3 regions of the Pseudoalteromonas sp. MIP2626 genome follow, and region 3 is predicted to be linked to each of the others. Evidence: predicted binding sites of a transcription regulator. Region 3 holds the regulator's gene; each other region holds the start of a gene.
The links. The regulator ArgR, encoded in region 3, controls arginine synthesis, uptake and breakdown. The targets are predictions, from matches to a motif close to ANTGAATANNTATTCANT.

Region 1 (7,016 bases), on a different contig from region 3:
TTATTAAAAGAGCACCAACTCGACTATACCAACACGTTTGATGCACTAACCGAGTCTTTAACAGGTGGAGTGAGCATACCAGTGGTATTAGTTCAGTGGGCCGGTAAGTGGCAAAAACGTACCGATGATCGCAGCTATACCGTAATGCGCGCAGCTAATCCGCGAGTTATTCCTCGTAACCATGTGATCGAAAAAATACTTAGTGAGTATAATAAGACTGGCTCAAGTGAATTACTGCATGAGTTTATGCAGGTTATGCACACACCTTATGAAAATACTGACAAATTGGCAAAATTTCAGGATGCACCTAGCAGTGATAAAGAGTATTATACTTTTTGTGGTACTTAATTATTAGATTGAAATTTAAGTTGCTGATCATAAAAGCTCATTTAGCGGCTGCAGTGATGATTTATTATTGAGAGAAATATAAACTCAGCTAGTGAAGTCGGTATGGTTATTTAATAAATTTAGATACCAGCGATAGTATTTATTATCTAGGGGTTGGGTAAAGTAATTAATATGTCCTAAACTTACTGATACTTGTATATAGAGTGTTGAAACGAATTAATTTATCTTTTGTTAAGTATTGATTAATAAAGGATCAGGTAATATTAATAAAACTGGTTGAGCTAGAACGAATTAGCTATATTTTTTAATTGTTAAAATGGGAAGAAAACAATGAAATTAAAATCACTTACAATCGCAATCGCGTTAGCTGCAACTAGCGCATCAGCATTTGCAGCAGAAAAAACTGAAGGTTTTTACATTGGTGTGTTCGGTGACTATTACGATGCATCTTGGAAAAACTTGAACATGTACCAAAACTTGGAAGTTAATGAATCTGCAAGTTGGGGTGCTGAAGTTGGTTACCGTTTCAGTGATTACTGGAGTGCACGTCTTGAGTATGCAGATATGGACTTTAATGCATTTCTTAAAAATCCGATTCCTAATGGTAATCGTAACGACGTAGACGGCGAGCGTTTTGGTGTTGATGCACTTTACCACTTTGGTGGCGGTCCTTTCTATGGTTTATTTGGTATTAAAGAAGTAAAAGTAGCAACAGATAATACTTTCTTAAACGCAGGTGTTGGTTACCAGCACTTCATTACAGACGGCTTATTTGTTAACGCAGAAACATCTGTTTATCAAGGTCTTGACCGTGGTTATACCGATGTGAACGCTAAACTAGGTATTAACTACTTATTTGGTCAAAGTTCAGTAGCAGAAGAGCCAGTTCAACCAGCTCCAGAGCCAGTAATTGTTGAAGTTGCACCAGTAGATAGCGACAACGATAACATTCCAGATGCAGATGATCAGTGTCCTAACACACCAATGACAGATGCAGTTGATGGCACAGGTTGTACTTTATACGAAGATAAAGAAGTAACTGTAAGCTTATTAGTGACTTTCCCTAATAATACCTCTGCAGTATCTACACAGTACTTAAACGATATCGATAAAGTAGCTGAGTTCTTAAAAGAGTACCCAGATACAACTGTTCTTTTAGAAGGTCATACTTCTTCTGTAGGTAAAGCATCTTACAACAAGTGGTTATCTAAAAAACGTGCTGACGCAGTAGCTAAAAAATTAGTAGCTGATGGCGTAGCAGAAGACCGTATTACTACAGTTGGTCTAGGTGAAGAGCGTCTTAAAAATGAAGCGAACACTAAAGCAGCACACGAAGAAAACCGTCGTGTAGAAGCGCATATCAAAACGATTAAAAACGTTAAAGTTTTACGTTAATAAAATCGATTGAATTACAAAAACCCAGCTTTATGCTGGGTTTTTTTTTGTCTACTAAAAACCCAAATTAAAAATAAATACTAATGATTCTTACTTAATAAACATTCATGGAAATTGATTTTACTTTATCTACTATTCATAATACTTATAGTCGGTATAATCAGTTGCTGAACTGGATAGATTTTCATCTACCTATAAAAGCTTTATAATTAAGCGTTAGAATACTATAAGTATTGGGTAACATTGCGCTTATGAAGCGCTACCGAATACTTTCACGTCACCAAGAGGGCAATATTGTGCTACAAGAATATCGTAAACACGTAGAAGAACGTGCCGCGTTAGGTATCGTACCAGCGCCATTAGATGCTCAGCAAACGGCTGATCTTATTGAATTAATCAAAACTCCACCGGCTGGTGAAGAAGAATTTATTCTCGACTTATTTGCTAATCGTGTACCGGCAGGTGTTGATGATGCAGCTTATATCAAAGCAGGGTTTTTAGCGGCAGTTGCTAAAGGTGAAACTAATTCTCCACTACTTTCTAAAGAAAAAGCGGCAGAATTATTAGGAACTATGCTAGGCGGTTACAATATCGCACCTATGATAGACCTACTTGATGACGACACACTTGCACCTATCGTAGTAAAAGGCCTTTCAAACACATTATTAATGTTTGATGCATTTTACGATGTAGAAGAAAAAGCAAAAGCGGGTAACACATTCGCTAAGCAAATTATTGAGTCTTGGGCAAATGCAGAATGGTTTACTAATAAACCAGCTGTTGCTGAAAAGATCTCAGTTACTGTATTTAAAGTAACAGGCGAAACAAATACGGATGACTTGTCACCTGCACCAGATGCATGGTCTCGTCCAGATATTCCACTACATGCTTTAGCTATGCTAAAAATTGAACGTGACGGTATCACTCCTGACAAACCAGGCGAAGTAGGCCCAATCACCCAACTAGAAGAATTAAAAACTAAAGGCTTACCACTAGCTTACGTTGGTGATGTTGTTGGTACGGGTTCTTCACGTAAATCTGCAACTAACTCAGTGCTTTGGTTTATGGGCGATGATATCCCGTTTGTACCAAATAAGCGTGTTGGCGGTGTATGTCTAGGTAATAAAATTGCACCAATCTTCTTTAACACTATGGAAGATTCTGGCGCTTTACCAATTGAGCTAAATGTTGATGAACTTAACATGGGCGAGCAAATTGACATCTACCCATACGAAGGTGTTGTTAAGCAGCATGGTACAGATAAAGTAATCTCTAAGTTTGAACTTAAATCTGAAGTGATTTTAGATGAAGTTCGTGCTGGTGGTCGTATTCCACTAATCATTGGTCGTGGTTTAACAGACAAAGCACGTACATCACTTGGTTTAGGTGCTACTGATATATTTAAAGTACCAACAGCAACTGAAGTATCAGATAAAGGCTTTACACTAGCGCAAAAAATGGTTGGTAAAGCATGTAACGTTGCAGGTATTCGCCCAGGTCAATACTGTGAGCCTAAAATGACAACTGTTGGCTCGCAAGATACAACAGGTCCTATGACACGTGATGAACTTAAAGATTTAGCTTGTTTAGGTTTCTCTGCAGACTTAACAATGCAGTCTTTCTGTCATACATCGGCATACCCAAAACCTATTGATGTAAACACGCATCACACGCTTCCTGATTTCATCATGAACCGTGGCGGCGTTTCACTTCGCCCAGGTGACGGTATTATTCACTCATGGTTAAACCGTATGTTATTACCAGATACCGTAGGTACTGGTGGTGATTCGCATACACGTTTCCCATTAGGTATTTCATTCCCAGCTGGTTCGGGTGCAGTAGCATTCGCAGCAGCAACAGGTGTTATGCCTCTTGATATGCCTGAGTCAATTTTGGTTCGTTTTAAAGGCGAAATGCAACCAGGTATCACATTACGTGACCTTGTACATGCAATCCCTTACTACGGTATCAAGCAAGGCTTATTAACAGTTGAGAAAAAAGGTAAAATCAACGAGTTCTCTGGTCGCGTACTAGAAATTGAAGGCGTTGAGCACCTAACTGTTGAGCAAGCGTTTGAATTATCAGATGCATCTGCTGAGCGTTCAGCTGCAGGTTGTACGGTTAAGCTTTCAAAAGAGTCTATTTCTGAATACCTAGAATCAAACATTGTTATGCTTAAGTGGATGATCTCTGAAGGTTATGGCGATGTACGTACAATTGAACGTCGTATTAATGCAATGCAAGACTGGTTAGCTAATCCTGAGCTTATGGAAGCAGATAAAGATGCTGAATACGCTCACGTAGTTGAAATCGACTTAGCTGAGATTAAAGAGCCAGTTCTTTGTGCTCCAAATGATCCAGATGACGCGCGTTTACTTTCTGATGTTGCTGGCGAGAAAATTGATGAAGTATTCATCGGTTCTTGTATGACTAACATTGGTCACTTCCGCGCGGCTGGTAAGTTACTAGATGGCTTTAAAGGTCAACTACCTACTCAGCTTTGGGTTGCTCCACCTACTAAGATGGACAAAGACCAACTAATTGAAGAAGGCTACTATGGCATCTTTGGTCGTGTTGGCGCACGTATAGAAACTCCAGGTTGTTCATTATGTATGGGTAACCAAGCACGTGTTGCTGATAAAGCAACGGTAGTGTCTACCTCTACACGTAACTTCCCTAACCGTTTAGGTAATGGTGCAAATGTATTTTTAGCATCATCTGAACTTGCTGCAGTTGCGGCAATTATCGGTCGATTGCCAACTGCTGCTGAGTATCAAGAATATGCAGCGAAGATCAATGCAACAGCGTCAGATACATATCGCTACTTGAACTTCCATCGCATGCCTGCTTACACTAAAAAAGCAGACAACGTGATCATTCAACAAGCAGTCTAATTTTTACAGCTTATTTAAAAACCCGCTTTTGCGGGTTTTTTATTGGCAAAAATAAATTTTAGATAGTTAATGTTGTTTTTTTGCATTTATTGTATTAATTTTGGTGGTTAATTGTTTTGAAGTTAAATAATAAAGCAATAAATCCTCTTTGCATGCATTAAAATCCCTGCAATATTATAATTACTATAGCAGGATTTTTATGACCGCTTTAAACCCCCAGAATTTACTGCAGCTGCGTTTTATTAACCAAACAAATATTGATTTGGTTAAGCCTTCTTTTGATAACCTGCCGACTAATCCTTATGCAGATGGTGCCTTTCGTAAACGCCGTTACTCTGTAGTTAAACTACAAAATGGTGAGCTAAAGCTACAAGCAACAAAAGCATTTGTACAAGATGATGCAATTAATACCTTTCAGGGTAATGTTGAGCGTAGTTACGAAAATTTAGAGCAAAGCCTACTTGAGTCAGCGGGCATGAAAAGTATTGTGAATGAGTTTCGTCAAATTACCGGGATTGATGAAGAACGTGATATCGAAATTCACCAATTTCGTATGTTAGCCATTGATAGTGATACGCCTGCAGCGCCAGAAGGCGTGCACCAAGATGGTTTTGATCATGTGTGTGTATGTGGAGTATCGCATGAAAACTTAGAGGGCGGTGAATTGCTTGTATACGAAAACAAGCAAGCCGATCCCTGTTTTAAAATGGCTATAAAAGACGGTATGTTTGCAGTAATTAACGACCGTCAAGTGTGGCATAACGCTACTCCAATGAATAAACTTGATGCCAGTAAGCCAGGTTACCTGGATTGCTTTGTATTAACCTCTTAAGGAATGAGCATGAATATAACGCAATTACGTGAGCAATTTCCGGCATTAATGCAAAGCGTTAATGGTAAATCTCCCGTGTTTTTAGACGGCCCCGGTGGCTCGCAAGTACCGCAATCGGTACTTAACGCTATGACTGCTTATTTGGGTTATTACAACTCAAATTTAGGTGGAGCATTTTTCTCAAGCGATAAAACCGTTGAGCTAATGGCAAATGCTCGCCAAGCTGCTGCCGATTTACTCAATGCGCCCAGCTCACAACAAATTGTATTTGGTCCGAATATGACCAGCTTAACGTTTAGCTTTAGCCGCGCAATTTCACGCGACTGGCAAACGGGTGATGAAATAATTGTCACTAACGCGGATCACTTTTCTAACGTTTCGTCGTGGCAGCAAGCCGCAGAAGATAAAGGTGTTAAAGTTAATACTGCGCTTATTAACGAAACCGACTGCACACTCAATATGGCGCAGTTCGAGAGTTTACTAAACAGTAATACTAAGCTGGTAGCGGTAACTTATGCTTCAAATACCACAGGTTCAATTAACAATATTAAACGTATTGTAGAGCTTGCCCACAACGTAGGCGCACTTGTTTATGTTGATGCCGTACATTATGCACCGCACGAACTTGTAGATGTACAAGCGCTTGATTGCGACTTTTTAGCCTGCTCTGCGTACAAGTTTTTTGGCCCGCATTTAGGTATGGTTTATGGCAAAAAAGAGCACCTTGAAGGATTTACGCCTTATAAAGTTGAGCCTGCCAAGGACGTTATTCCTGGGCGCTGGGAAACCGGTACGCAAAGCTTTGAAGCACTTGCAGGTCTAATTGCTGCGGTTGACTACATTGCTGATATTAGTGAGCTTGATGATAGTCATTCGCGCCGTGATAAATTAGCTGCGGCTTTTGCCAAAACCAAGCAACACGAAATGGCGCTGAGTGAGTACTTTTTAACGCGCTTAGTTAATTACCCGCGTATTAAATTGTTTGGTATAGATGACTTAGATCGTTTAAATGAGCGTACGCCTACTTTTGCGTTAACTTTTGAAGGTTTAGAGCCGCGCGCTGTATCTGAATGTTTAGGTAAGCAACATATTTGTGTATGGGACGGCAACTTTTACGCGCAAGGTTTGTGTGAGCAATTAGGCGTACTTGATAAAGGTGGCGTAGTGCGCATTGGTTGCATGCACTACAACACCACCGCAGAGCTTGATCAGTTATTTAATCTGTTTGATGAGCTACTAGGTTAATATACATAAAAAAGGTGCGCTAGCTCTTTGGCGCACCGTATATTTGCTCTGCGCGGTTAAACAGTACCCACGAGGTTAAAATATACTTATCGTTAGATACTGGCTTATTGCCACGGTGAGTGTGAGTAAAGTAGCCGGGCGCTATTACCATAGTGCCTTTTTTAGGCGCAATTTTACGCTTTTGATAATAAAACTCCGTTTCCCCACCTTGTTCAACATCGTTCAAATAAAACATAAACAGCAATACTCTATGTAGCGCCTCGTTATGATTTAACTGCGGATAAACTTCGCTGTGCCAATAC
Region 2 (7,016 bases), on a different contig from region 3:
TTCTTGTAGTGTTAAAAAATCAGCAAGTGCTTGGCAAGGATGATATAAATCACACAAGCTATTAACTACTGGCACCGATGAATACTGCGCTAATGTGGTTAATGTACTGTGCTGATTTACGCGCGCTACAATACCATCTGCCCAGGTAGAAATATTAAGAGCAAAATCTTTTACTGACTCACGTGCACCCATCGCGCCATTTTGTTGATCTAAATACACAGCATGGCCGCCTAAGCGATTTATACCAATATCAAACGATAAACGTGTACGTAAGCTTTGTTTTTCAAATAAAGTAACCACTGACTTACCAGCCAATACTTGGCTGTATTTTTTAGGGTTTGCTTTAATATCTTGCGCTAGCTTTAATAAGTTAAGTGCGCCTTGTTGGTCTAATTCTAAACCCGTTAAAAAATTCTCAAACATAATAAACCTATGGTGTAATTTTAGTTCCGACATGCTTGCCTTGCAGCAAAGCTGTTAAGTTTTCTGGCTTTTGCCAGCTGGAAATATACACACCGCGTCGTAAGTGTTGGGCAGCGTGAAGACTGGTCTTAACTTTGACCTCCATCCCGCCCACAATCACTCCTTCATTTATTAAAGTATCAATGTGTTTTGTATCTAGTTGATGTAAAGGCTGCTTATTTGCATCAAGCACTGCTTCAACATCGGTCATAAATATTAGTTCTGCGTTTAAGTTGTTGGCAATTGCAGCGGCGGCTTCGTCAGCATTAACGTTGTACCAAAGCCCTTGCAAGTCAAAACCAATTGAGCTGACAATTGGCATACGGCCAATTTTTAGTAAATCGTTAATAATCGAATCATCGTTACTGGTACATTTACCCACTAAACATAATGCTTTTAGTTTTTGCGTGGCAGTAACACCAGCTTCATACAAACTTAAACCAACTGGTTTATGGCCAGCATTAATTGCCGCACTCATTAATTGTTTATTAGCACAACCTGCAAGCGCACCCACTATGTACGGCATTTGCTCTTTAGGGCTAATACGTAAACCTTGATGCTTTGCACTGGCAAAACCAGCGTCTTTAAGCCAAGTGTCTACAAGCGCGCCTCCGCCATGCACAATGACAAACTGCGCGTTGTGCTGCTCATTAAGTACTGAAAATAATGCTTTAGCCGCGTTTTCTGTATTAAGTACAGCGCCGCCAAGTTTAATTACCCAGGTTTTTTTACTCATTTAAAACGATCCTTTTAAGCCTGTGGTATGCGCCAATCCCATTGATAAATTAATACACTGCAAAGCTTGTCCTGCAGCGCCTTTTAATAAATTATCAATGGCAGCTATAACAATTAACTGTGTGCCTTGTTGCTGCCAGCCAATATCTACATATGGCTGTTTAGCTACGCCTTTAATTGAGGGGATTTTATCGCCCAGTAAACGAATTAACGGCTCATCGGCAAGTACTTGGTACGCTTGTGTTACTTGCTCAATGGTGACATTAGGCTTTAATTGCACATAAATAGTTTCTAAAATACCACGCGGGAAATTACCTAAATGGGGGGTAAATAAAACATTGTGACCAAGGTGTTGCTCTATTTCAGGGCCATGACGATGATTAAATAAACCATAAGGGGCAAGCGACACTTCGCAAAAATGGGTACCAATACTAGCTTTACGCCCTGCGCCGGTTACACCCGATACCGCATTAATTATAATTGTTTGCTCAGTTAATAAATCGGCCTGCTGCAAAGGCTTAAGTGCATTAAGCGCAGCCGTAGGATAACAACCCGCTACGGCTACTAATTGCGCCGCGGCAATAGCATCGCTATTCCACTCAGCTAAACCATAAGCAGCTTGATTTAATAACTCTGGATGTTGGTGCTCAAAGCCATAATAAGTAACGTAGTCGTCATTGCTCGCAAGGCGATACCCGCCAGATAAATCAAATACCTTTTTACCCATGGCTAAAAAACGCGGCGCTAAATCTACGCTTACTTTATGATCGGTACATAAACACACGTAATCGGCGCTGTTTTCAATATCGCTAAAAGCAGATTCACTAAGAGGCAGTAAAGGCTGATCGAGTAGCCCTAAGTGTTCGGGGTATAAATCACTCAGCAATTTATTTTTATCTAAGCTACCTTGCGATACATAACAGCCAGTTAAAATTAGTTTAGGGTGCTTAGCAACTAAACTTGCTAGTTCTGCGCCGCTATAACCGCTTGCGCCAATAATCACTACACTCATTGTTTACTCGTTATTTAAAATTAGTTACTACTTATCCATGTTGTTCGCTTAAACTAGCTCTGGGGCTAATTAAGACTTTAATTAATTAATGAATGTTGATTATCGTCGTATTATTTTCATGGCGCTACTTTTAAAATATTTATGCTTAAAAAGTGAATTGATATTCATCATAAATACTTTTATATTGTTATGCAATTAAATTGATTACTTATTTTGGATTTTTTATGTCTTTGCCTTCATTTATTTCTATGTACCAACAATTAATTGCAGCGCCTTCTATTAGTGCCATTGAAGATAGCCTGTGTATGAGTAATAAAAATGTTATTGAATTACTGGCACAATGGTGTGAAAGCTTAGGCTTTAGCTGTGAAATAATCGAATTAGAAGGCGGCAAAGGTCGCTATAATTTATTAGCTAAACGCGGTAAAGGCGATGGTGGATTAATGCTCGCTGGCCATACCGATACAGTGCCATTTGACGATAGCCGCTGGAATCATAATCCATTTAAATTGACCGAGCACAACAATAAACTATATGGCTTAGGCAGTATTGATATGAAAGGCTTTTTTGCTTTTGTACTGCAAGCTCTTAGTGAACTTGATGAAAAGCAGCAAACTCAGCCCATTTTGATCTTAGCCACCGCCGATGAAGAAACAACAATGGCCGGTGCTCAACAAATTTGTAAACATCCAAATTTAAAACCGGATCGCTGTATAATTGGCGAACCCACTGATATGACTCCAGTATTTACACATAAAGGGCATATGAGTACCGCAATTAGAGTAGTCGGACGCTCAGGCCATAGCTCAGATCCCGAACGTGGTGTTAACGCCATCGAAGTAATGCACAAAGTGATTACAAAACTACTGATCTTAAAAGAACAGTTAAAGCATAAATATTCAATAGAACACTTTGAAATACCCTATCCAACCTTAAATTTTGGTAATATTCATGGCGGCGACAACGCGAACAGAATTTGTGGTTGCTGCGAAATGCATATAGATATGCGCCCATTACCGGGCTTAAGCGTACAAGAACTGCAAATGTTAGTACTTGATACAACTCACGAAATAAACCAGCAATACCCTAATGCCGTAAGCGTAATTGATTTACACGAACCAATTCCTGCATTTACTGGTAGCACCGATAGCGCTTTGGTTAAACTAGCCGAAAAAATAGCGGGGCAAAAAGCGGTGGCAGTAAACTACTGTACAGAAGCGCCATTTATTCAACAGCTTGGTTGTGAAACCATAGTAATGGGCCCCGGCTCTATAAACCAAGCGCACCAACCTGATGAATTTTTAGCAATGGAAAAAATTAAGCCTTCACAGCAAATTATCACTAATATAATTAAAGCGAGTTGTTTTAGCTTTTCTTAATTGCGATTATAAAAATAAAAAAGACGCTAAATAGCGTCTTTTTTATTTAAGCTAATATTTTAATTACATATACTTGCTTAAATACTTTTTAAATACCGGATCTGTTTTAGCCAACTCTTTTTGTTCTGCTAAAATTTCTTTTAAAATAACGCCTGATGTAAGTGGGTTAGCAAGTACTACCCTAAATACCACGGTGGGCTGATTATCGTATTGAGTAGGCGTTAAACGCGTACGTGATACAAATGATCGCCCTGATTCACGTTGCCGTTTTTGCATACTTGCAGTAAAGCGATTAAGTGAGGCAAAAATATCAATCCGTGTTTGTGGATCAGCATCTGCAATTGCCTGCTTTATTTGCTTAGGCACATAACGATACGTTAATAAGCACAGCTCTGGCTCTGAGATCAGCTCAAAATCTTCATCTGCTTTAATTAAATTAGCAAAGTAATGGGCTTTTTTAATACTACGATCGATTAGCATTTCGTAGCCTTTACGGCCAATTACACGTAAGCAAGCATGTACTAACATTGCCATACCCGGGCGACTTCCCTCAAGTGTATGGCTACCTAAATCTTTTGAGCCTTTACGTAAAATATACTCTGCATGATGTTCAATTGCATCGGTAGCGGTTGGATCTTTAAACAACACCAACCCAGCTCCCATAGGAACATACATTTGTTTGTGTGCATCAATGGTAATTGAGTCTGCGCGCTCAACACCTTTGAGTAAATGGCGATGGGTATTAGATAACAAAGTTGCCCCGCCCCATGCAGCGTCAACATGAAAGTGGCAATTAATGTCTTGTGCTAAATCTGCCATCGCTTCAAGGGGATCGATATTACCGGTTTCTGTGGTACCCGCTACTCCAATAATGGCCATTACTTTAATACCTTGCGCTTCAAGCTCTAAGGCTTTTTCGCGCATGGCATTAACATCAACTTTATTGTTTTCGCATGTTTTAATACCCACTAAGTTTTCACGACCAATTCCTAATAAATCAGCCGCTTTACCTAACGAATAATGGCCTCGCTCAGAAATTAAAATAGCTAAGCCTTTATAGCCGTAATGCAGCATACCGGCAATTAAGCCTTGTGCGCCTATTCCCCTAAAATCGCCATCAGGTTTTAATAAGCGATTTCGCGCAATCCATAACGCCGTAATATTGGCTACAGTACCGCCTGAGCAAAATGCACCTAATGATGTTTTTGCACTGTGCATCCATTTAGCATAAAACTCGTCTTGCTGCCCGTACGCTAAATGGTGCATCATTCCAAGCACTTGGCGCTCAAGTGGGGTAAAAGCTTTAGAGGTTTCTATTTTTACTAGGTTTTGATTTAGCCCTACCATTAGCTTTGACAGTGGTAGTAAAAAATGAGGTAAAGCTGAAGTCATATGGCCAATAAAGCTAGGCGCTGCGGTATGCACAGAGTGTGCAACCAGCTGCTCCATTATATCTTGCGCATAAGCAGATACAAACGTTGGATCCTCTGGGATCATCGCCGACTGAAAGTCTTTTTCAATTTCGTGTAATGGTTTTTCAATTGCCGCAATGTTTTCGTTTAAAAAACCTGCTAAATTACTCGATATTTCAAGCTCTATTTTGCTTAAAGTTGAGTCTGGCGCTTCAGGTACAGTAAATATACGCTTAAGGCTTTCTTTAGAGGCGACGGCAAAACGCTTTTGATCCATCTTAATACCTAGTGTGTGGCTAAAACGCCTGTTACTCTATTATACACACTAAATTAAGGTGCTATTTTAGTAACAGGGTTTTTAATAATTGCGCTAACTTTACTGCAATATTAAGAAAATGTCTCGCTTAAAGCCATAAAAACGCTAAATGACATGACAAATAATACTAATTTTGGCTGTTTTTTATCTTTTTAATTCAAAATCAATTAAGTCATTGGGCATTTGTTTTTTTTGCGTATAATTAATTTAACAATAAAAAGGGAATTATATGCTACAAGGAAAACTAAGAATAAATGGATTAATAAGCGCTTTTATGCTGTTTTTAATCAGTTTAATTATCTGTGTTTATTATACTTATAGCACCATTCGCAGTGATGTAATTAACACTCTCGATAATCGTCTTATTAATGCAGCCACCAGCGTTAAATATATTTTGGGCGATGACTATCACAGTAAAATAAATAAAACCCAAACTATTAGCTTTGCAACTTACGAAAGTAAAAGTAAGCAGCTTTCTGAGCTTGCACAAGCACTCGATATTGCTTACGTGTATTCTATGGTGTTAATTAATGGCAAGGTTCATTTTAGCGCCTCTAGCTACACCCAAGAGGATCAAAATAGTGGCAAGGTAACCCAGTTTTTAGATTTATACCCAGAGGCAACTAAAGCTAATATTGGTGCCTTTTTATCTACTGAGCCTGTTTTTGAAATATCGAGTGATCAATGGGGCGACTTTAAAACTATTTTTATCCCGCATATTGATAAAAATGGCATTACATATTTAACTGCTGCCGATATAAGCCTTAAAACTATTAATAATAAGTTAGCGCAAAGCGCCTCAACATCGGCTGTTTTAGGCGGCTTTTTTTTAGTTATTATTATATTGTTGCTGATTATGTATAACTACGCGACTAAACGCGCTGCCATGAGAGACTCTGGTAGTGGTTTTGCTAATCATATTGCGCTTGAAAAATATTTTTTAAATACCCCTGTTCACCATATGCAAATGGCCATAATTTGGGTGAACGAAATTGAAAATATAAACCGCTTTTACGGTACTAAAGTGGGTGACAAAGTAATGAAAAAATTACTAATACACTTTAAAAAGCACAGCAATGTAAATTACCGTATTTATCGTGTAGCAACCAATAAACTGGTGTTACTAACCCCCAAAGAAACCCCATACGAAGAGCTAAGTAATTTAATCCAATCATATAATTTTAATACGCCATTTTTAACCAATCCCTTTATTTACATTACGTTATGTGCAGGTATTGCCCGAGGAAACAAGTCGTTACTGCTAAAAAATGCCCATATTGCGGCTTTACAGGCAAAACAAGGTAACCTTAGTGTTGTTAATTACTCTGAGGCTATAAATGACTCAAAGTCGCTGTATTTATATAATTTAGAAATAGCAAAAGAAGTACGTGAAGCGTTTGAGCAAAAGCGCGTTGTGCCCTATTTTCAGGCTGTTATTGATATAGAGTCTAAACAAACACTACACTACGAGTGCACGCCACGAATAGTGACTTCACAGGGCGAAATTTTAAAACCCGATGCATTTTCAAATACCGTAATACGCTTGCGTATGGATGGCTTATTAACCCGTACATTATTTTCACAGTGTCTTAGCCGCTTTCGTAAAACACAAATTAGCTGGAGTTTAAATATTACTATTGAAGATATATTAGACCCTAGCATAAATGAATACATTGCTTACGAGTTACAGCGCTATCCGT
Region 3 (7,016 bases):
GTGAAACAACCTCAGCTGTTATCTTACCACCGTTTACGAACGGTACACCAATCTCGATTTTCTCACCATCAGCAACTAAAAGTACTGAATCAAATTCTACTGCTGCACCAGTTTCAACGTCTAATTTTTCAAGACGAATCGTTTGACCTTCAGTCACACGATGCTGTTTACCACCACTTTGGAAAACCGCGTACATAATTAACTCCGTCTGTGCGCCCTCAAATCGACGCAACTAAAATATTCTTCGATAGGGCGCGAAGTTTACGCTACGGCGTAATAACTAGCAAGCCTATTTTGTAATTAAAATGAATAAAAAGTAGCTGCATTGAGAGCAATTCAATATTTCCCCTATTTTATATTAAATAGCCCTTTTGCCAAGCGCTTTTTCACGATTAGTGAAAATAATTTGCCTTAGCTAAACACACACTACAACGGATAATAAATAAACATAAATTACAGCACACTTTGTACGCTAATTAATCAGCTATCTCTCGTATTTAAGTGCTAATTAGCGATGTTAACCGTGTTTTTTCAGGGAATCGTCACAAAATATCGAGCTAGTGCTTTTTTTGTTGTACAATCTGCGCCGTTCACACATAAAAATTGGCTCGGAGATCAATGGATATAAAAGCTATCCAGGCGTTAATCGAAAACGATATGAATGACGTCAATCAACTTATACATGCGCAAATGCGCTCAGATGTGGCGTTAGTTAACCAACTTGGCTTGTATATTGTAAACAGTGGCGGCAAGCGCGTGCGCCCAATGTTGGCAATACTAGCGGCCAGAGCATTGGGTTATCAGGGTAAAGATCATATTACACTTGCAACTATTGTTGAGTTTATTCATACCGCAACACTATTACATGATGATGTTGTTGATGAATCTAACTTACGCCGAGGCACGCCTACAGCAAATGCTGAGTTTGGTAATGCTGCCAGCGTATTAGTGGGCGACTTTATTTACACTCGTTCATTTCAGCTTATGGTTGGCCTTGGTAAAATGCAGGTAATGCAAGTGCTTGCAGATGCAACTAACATTATTGCTGAAGGTGAAGTATTACAGTTAATGAACTGTAATGACCCCGACACCACTGAAGCGAGTTATATGCAGGTTATTTACTCTAAAACCGCTAAGCTATTTGAAGCCGCGACAGGCCTTGCGGCCATTATTACTGAGCAAAACCAAGCTACGCTTGATGCGCTTAACCTATACGGCATGCATTTAGGTACTGCGTTTCAGCTCGTTGATGACGTACTTGATTACAACGCAGATGCAGATCAATTAGGTAAAAATATTGGTGATGATTTAGCCGAAGGGAAACCAACTCTGCCGCTTATTTATGCAATGCAACATGGTAATGAGCAGCAAACACAGCTGATCCGTGACGCTATAGAGCACAGTAATGGCATGGATCATCTTGAAGAAATTTTAGCGGCACTTAAACAAACCAATGCGCTTGAATTTACGATGCAAAAGGCCGAACTTGAAGCCGACAAAGCCATTGCTTGCTTAGACTTTTTAGCTGAGTCTGAATATAAACAAGCACTTGTGAGCCTTGCCCGTATTGCAGTTGATCGCGATCACTAACTTTACTGCCTTTATGTGTAGCTAACCTGGGTGCAGGTTAGCTAAATTCCGAGCAATAAAAAAGCCTGCAAACGCAGGCTTTTTTGTCACTTGATTTTGGCTATTACGCCATGAAATCAACACCTTCTTTGATGTCTTTTTTCAGTGTTTCAAGCATGTCATTTTTTGCTTTTGTTTCAAATGCGCTTAGTTCGCCGTAAGAAAGAATTTCTTCTACGCCGTTTTTACCTAAACGTACTGGGTGTGCAAAGTACTCCGCATCGCCATTTTCAACAGCAACGTACGCGTAATCTACAACGTCTTCACCTTGTAGGCCTTTAACTAAAGACATACAAAAACGAGCTGCTGCTGCACCCATTGATAAAGTAGCTGAACCGCCACCCGCTTTAGCATTTACAACTTCAGTACCCGCATTTTGGATACGTGGAGTAAGTGCTGCAACTTCTTCATCTGTAAAGCTCACGCCTTCAACTTGAGAAAGTAGAGGTAAAATAGTAGTACCTGAGTGGCCACCGATTACAGGAACTTTAACAGTTGCTACGTCTACGCCTTTAAGTTCAGCAACAAATGCTTCTGAACGAATAACGTCAAGCGTAGTAATACCGAATACGCGTTTAGCGTCGTAAGTACCAGCTTTTTTAAATACTTCAGCAACAATTGGTACAGTGCCGTTTACTGGGTTAGTAATAATACCTACTAACGCTTTAGGACAACTTGCAACTATGCCTTCTGCTAACGTTTTGATGATGCCAGCATTTACATTAAATAAATCTGCACGATCCATACCTGGCTTACGTGGCATGCCAGCAGGAATAAGTACGATATCAGCATCTTTAAGCGCTTCATTTAACGCATCAGCGCCAAAGCCAGCTACTTTAACCGCTGTAGGGATATGAGATAGATCAACCGCAACACCTGGAACTACTGGTGCAACATCATATAGTGATAATTCAGAACCAGCTGGTAAGCCTGTTTTTAATAATAAAGACAACGCTTGACCGATACCGCCTGCAGCACCTAATACAGCAACTTTCATTGGAATTCTCCGTGATTTGAGGTAGGAAATATTTATGGCTCTAAGATAAAGAAATTAGCGACTAAAAACAAATTTATCCTGCCTATTTTCGTAATATTTTAGACCATAGTTGTAAAAACATTTGGCCTGAATACAGTAAACTGGCAAGTTAAATAAACAACTGCTGCATAATTATTCGTTTTTGTGTAGAATTTGCGGCATGGATAATAAAAAGCAAATAAAAACTATGCAACCACAAGACAAACAGGAAGCGTTAGTAAAAGCATTTAAAGCGCTTTTAAAAGAAGAAAACTTTGGTTCTCAAGGCGATATAGTAGATTCGTTAAAAGAGCAAGGTTTTGACAATATAAGCCAAAGTAAAGTGTCGCGCATGCTTAGTAAGTTTGGCGCGGTACGAACGCGCAATGCCAAACAAGAAATGGTGTATTGCTTGCCAGCAGAAATGGGCGTACCCACAGCAAAAAGCCCGCTGCGCCAGCTTGTTATTGATATAATGCATAACGAAATGATGATTATTATCCGTACCAGTCCAGGCGCGGCTCAGCTTATTGCGCGTTTACTTGACTCATTAGGTAAAGCCGATGGCGTGTTAGGTACTATAGCTGGCGACGACACTATTTTTATTGCCCCAGCTAAAATATCTGAAATAGACTTAACCCTAGAGCGGGTACGTATTTTATTTGATACGGTTTAGTATTTAAAACATGCGTTATAACTGTTTTAAAAACCCAACTGACGGTGCAAAAAACGCAGACCCCATATCGGCTTGAGTAAAATCAAGCCAATGATCATAGCACTCCCCCTCACCTAAACGACTTTTTAATACCTGTTCAAATGCGGTTCCACTGGCCGAGCAAGTAATTGACAGCATTCCTTGCTCGTAAACATCGCCATAAGGCATGCCTTGATTAAGTAATATTGGCTGGCCTTGCTCATCTTTTAATTCACTGCGTTGTGCATGGCTGGTTTCAAGCGCTGGGGCTATAAGAGTGTTGTCTAAGCGAGTGCGGCCTATTATTTGCTCTTGCTCATCTAGCGATAGATGCTGCCATACGCTTAGATCGTGCTTATAACGTTGCACATGAATATAACTGCCTTGATCCTCAAAGCTACCTGGTTTATTTATTAACGCCGTTGCCCGCTTTTGTCGGCCATGCGGCATTTTGCCACCATAAATAAAACCATTGAAATCGCGACCATCTAAAAATCTAAAATTACGAATTTGTTCCACCAGCTCTACGTCTGGTGCAAATAACTTTAAAATTTGCAGTGCAAATAAATGATTGACGTCTTCGCGGTCTGAACGTATTTGCACAAACAAATCACACGGCTGCACGCTCATTGCGTGTTCATTATGATTTATATTAGGAAAGCTTTGTAGTTCACTGGGGATATACTCTGGCAAAATATGCGGCCAATACTGTGCACCAATAGCCACCATACAAGAAAGCATAGATTCAGAAAACTGATCGCTAAACTCTTCCTCAATAGCGCTTACTTGCTTGAGCTTTGTACGTAATGACTCATCTTGGCCATCAAACACATTAAAAAATAAATGCAAACCGTGTAAGTTTGCTTCAGCACAAATCCCTGATTGCGCTTGTGCCATTGTTATTCCTTAGCTTATAAATAGATAAACACAGCGAATAACAAATTAATTTATGATTCGAAAAAATTCACCGTGTGGGGTTTTATTTTTATTATAACCTGCTCATTTTGAACAAATGACTGGCCATATTGCGCTGCAACTTCTATTTCTTGTTGTGCAATAACTACAGTGTAAACATAAGCCGAACCAATAAAACGACTGCTTAATATGGTGGCGCGTTCACTATGGCTATCTTTTTTATTGTCGCTCATTAGCTCTATTTGATGAGGACGCACATATATTTTTCCTATATTAGCCTGATGCTGGTGCGCAATAACCGACTCAACTAGGCCAAAAGCGGTTTTATATTCAGTTGCTGTTAACACTTCTGCGCTTAAGTATATGCCCTGACCCAGAAACTCTGCAACCTCCTTTGAGCTTGGTTTAGCAAAAAGCTGTTCTGGGGTGCCCTGTTGAGCTATTTTACCCTGGTGCATAATAGCCAGCGTGTCTGCAAATGCAAAAGCCTCTTCCTTTGAGTGGGTAACAAATACTGCCGACACTTGTTGAGTTTTAATTATGCGGCGAATATCGGCAATTAATTCAAAGCGTACTTGAGTGTCTATATTCGAAAACGGCTCATCAAGTAATAGTAAACTTGGTTTGTAAGCAAGTGCACGCGCAATCGCCACGCGCTGTTGTTGCCCACCCGATAACTGATGCGGATACCTGTCGGCGCAGCCAACTAAATGCACCAGCTTAAGCATTTCATCAACGCGCTGTTGCTTTTGCTCTTTACTCATTTTACTTAAGCCAAAAGCAATATTATGTGCCACGGTTAAATGCGGGAATAACGCATAATCTTGAAACATCATGCCAATATTACGATGCTCTGGCGAGATAAATGTATTGGCGTTACTCACCAGCTTACCATCGATAAACACGCTTCCTTGTTGCGTTTCTATTAGCCCTGCAATTGCTTTTAAGGTGGTGGTTTTACCACAACCACTGGCACCTAACAAACACACTATTTCGTTTTTACCTATGGTTAAATTTAGCTCGTGAATAACCTTAGTACCATTATATTGATAGCTCACGCCTTGTAAAATCAAACTACTCATTTAACTACGTTGCTCCATAGAACGGTTAATAAAATACAGAGGGATAAATCCAACCAGCACAATAAATAATGCCGATATAGAAGCCAGCTCTAATTGCTCATCACTCACATACTGAAACACATGCGTAGCTAAGCTTTCAAAATTAAACGGCCTAAGTAACAAAGCCGTAGGTAGCTCTTTCATGCATTCAATAAACACCAGCAAAGCCGCAGTAAGCAACCCGCGTCTAAGTAGGGGTAAATGCACCAAACGTAACGTATGGCCTTGGCTTTTGCCCATAGATTGGCTAGCCATGTCGAGAGAGGGGCTAATGCGTAAAAAGCTCGACTCAATCGCGCCATGTGCTACTGCGTAAAAACGCACTACATAAGCAAAAATAATGGTAAATACACTGCCAGTGAGTAACAAGCCTATATTTAAGTCGTATGGCTCAAGCACACGGTTTACCGTATTTTCTAACAGCGTAAGCGGTAATAGCACCGCAATAGCCAGTACTGTTCCTGGTAAAGCGTAGCCGGTGCTAGCTAATCGCCCCGGAATAAGTGGATAATTTTGCTTGGCTATACGTTGATAAAACACCACTAATACACTAAGTAACAGCGTTACTACGCTTACTACTATAGCTACCTTTAAACTTTGCCACGCATAGCTAAAAAACTCACTACTCCATGCTTGATCAAAATAAACAATGGCGTACTTTATTAACACAGCGATAGGTATAACAAAGGCAACAATTAAAATCACACTGCAAAATAGCGTTGCCAGCCAAGCCGACTTGCCTTTTAATATATAAAGCGCTTCACTATTTATACCCGACTGACGCTCAAACACCGCTTGATTACGGCGACTAAAGCGCTCCGCCATTAAGGCTAAAAACAATAGTAATAACATCACGCCCGATATTTTAGCTGCAGCGGTTAACGAGTAATAACCAAACCAAGTATCGTATACGGCAGTGGTTAAGGTGCTTACAGCAAAGTAGCTTACTGTGGCAAAGTCAGCCATGGTTTCCATACTAATTAGCGCTAGCGCAGCTACAATTGCGCCGCGCGATAACACTAAGCTCACCCTAAAAAAGCTCTGCCACGACGACAGCCCCATTAACTGGCTAGCCTGTACTAACTTAAAAGACTGCTCACGCAAGGCTGTTTTAAAAATTAAATATAAATAGGGATAAAGCACCAGTGCAAGCATTACAATAGCGCCGGGCAAAGTGCGTATATCAAAAAACCAGTAATCATCCGGCGATTGCCACCCAAACCAGTCTCTGAGAGTATTTTGTACTGGGCCTGCGTAATCAAGCAAGTCGGTATAAACATAGGCAATAATATAGGTAGGCATAGCCAGTGGCAGCATTAACGCCCATTCAAACTGTTTTTTACCCGGGAACTGGCAATAAGCGGTTAGCCAGCCAAGTGGTAAGGCAATAGCACAGCTTAGTACACACACACCTAAAATAAGTAATACGGTATTAGAAATGTAATCCCACAGCACTGTATCCCAAAGATGCGAAAACACCTCTGAGTTACCTTGTAGAGATTCAAATAGCAGAAAAAACAATGGGGTCGACAGTAATAATCCTGTCGACCATGCAAAAAGCTGCCATTTAGACAGCTGAAATTTATAAGTCATTTACAGATCGAATTTCACCTCATCAATTAGCCTTAACGCTAACGGACGA

Region 1: HC000_RS08100 (2OG-Fe dioxygenase family protein) is a predicted target of ArgR. The motif match lies at 4,759-4,776, and genes of this name have one in related genera.
Region 2: argC (N-acetyl-gamma-glutamyl-phosphate reductase) is a predicted target of ArgR. The motif match lies at 2,361-2,378, and genes of this name have one in related genera.

What each region holds. Positions count from the first base shown of each region.
Region 1 covers NZ_JAATTW010000013.1:53,473-60,488, forward strand. Annotated here, with positions in the region: gene HC000_RS08085 (protein adenylyltransferase SelO family protein) at 1-348, shown strand, start outside; gene HC000_RS08090 (OmpA family protein) at 679-1,743, shown strand; gene acnB (bifunctional aconitate hydratase 2/2-methylisocitrate dehydratase) at 2,040-4,637, shown strand; gene HC000_RS08100 (2OG-Fe dioxygenase family protein) at 4,837-5,469, shown strand; gene HC000_RS08105 (cysteine desulfurase-like protein) at 5,479-6,714, shown strand; gene HC000_RS08110 (2OG-Fe(II) oxygenase) at 6,734-7,016, opposite strand, start outside.
Region 2 covers NZ_JAATTW010000020.1:11,838-18,853, forward strand. Annotated here, with positions in the region: gene HC000_RS10090 (ornithine carbamoyltransferase) at 1-423, opposite strand, end outside; gene argB (acetylglutamate kinase) at 431-1,198, opposite strand; gene argC (N-acetyl-gamma-glutamyl-phosphate reductase) at 1,199-2,209, opposite strand; gene argE (acetylornithine deacetylase) at 2,434-3,588, shown strand; gene panP (pyridoxal-dependent aspartate 1-decarboxylase PanP) at 3,652-5,277, opposite strand; gene HC000_RS10115 (GGDEF domain-containing protein) at 5,546-7,016, shown strand, end outside.
Region 3 covers NZ_JAATTW010000003.1:22,822-29,837, reverse strand. Annotated here, with positions in the region: gene rplU (50S ribosomal protein L21) at 1-196, opposite strand, end outside; gene ispB (octaprenyl diphosphate synthase) at 619-1,590, shown strand; gene mdh (malate dehydrogenase) at 1,694-2,626, opposite strand; gene argR (transcriptional regulator ArgR) at 2,853-3,320, shown strand; gene HC000_RS02920 (Dyp-type peroxidase) at 3,336-4,235, opposite strand; gene HC000_RS02915 (ABC transporter ATP-binding protein) at 4,286-5,335, opposite strand; gene HC000_RS02910 (iron ABC transporter permease) at 5,336-6,967, opposite strand; gene HC000_RS02905 (Fe(3+) ABC transporter substrate-binding protein) at 6,968-7,016, opposite strand, start outside.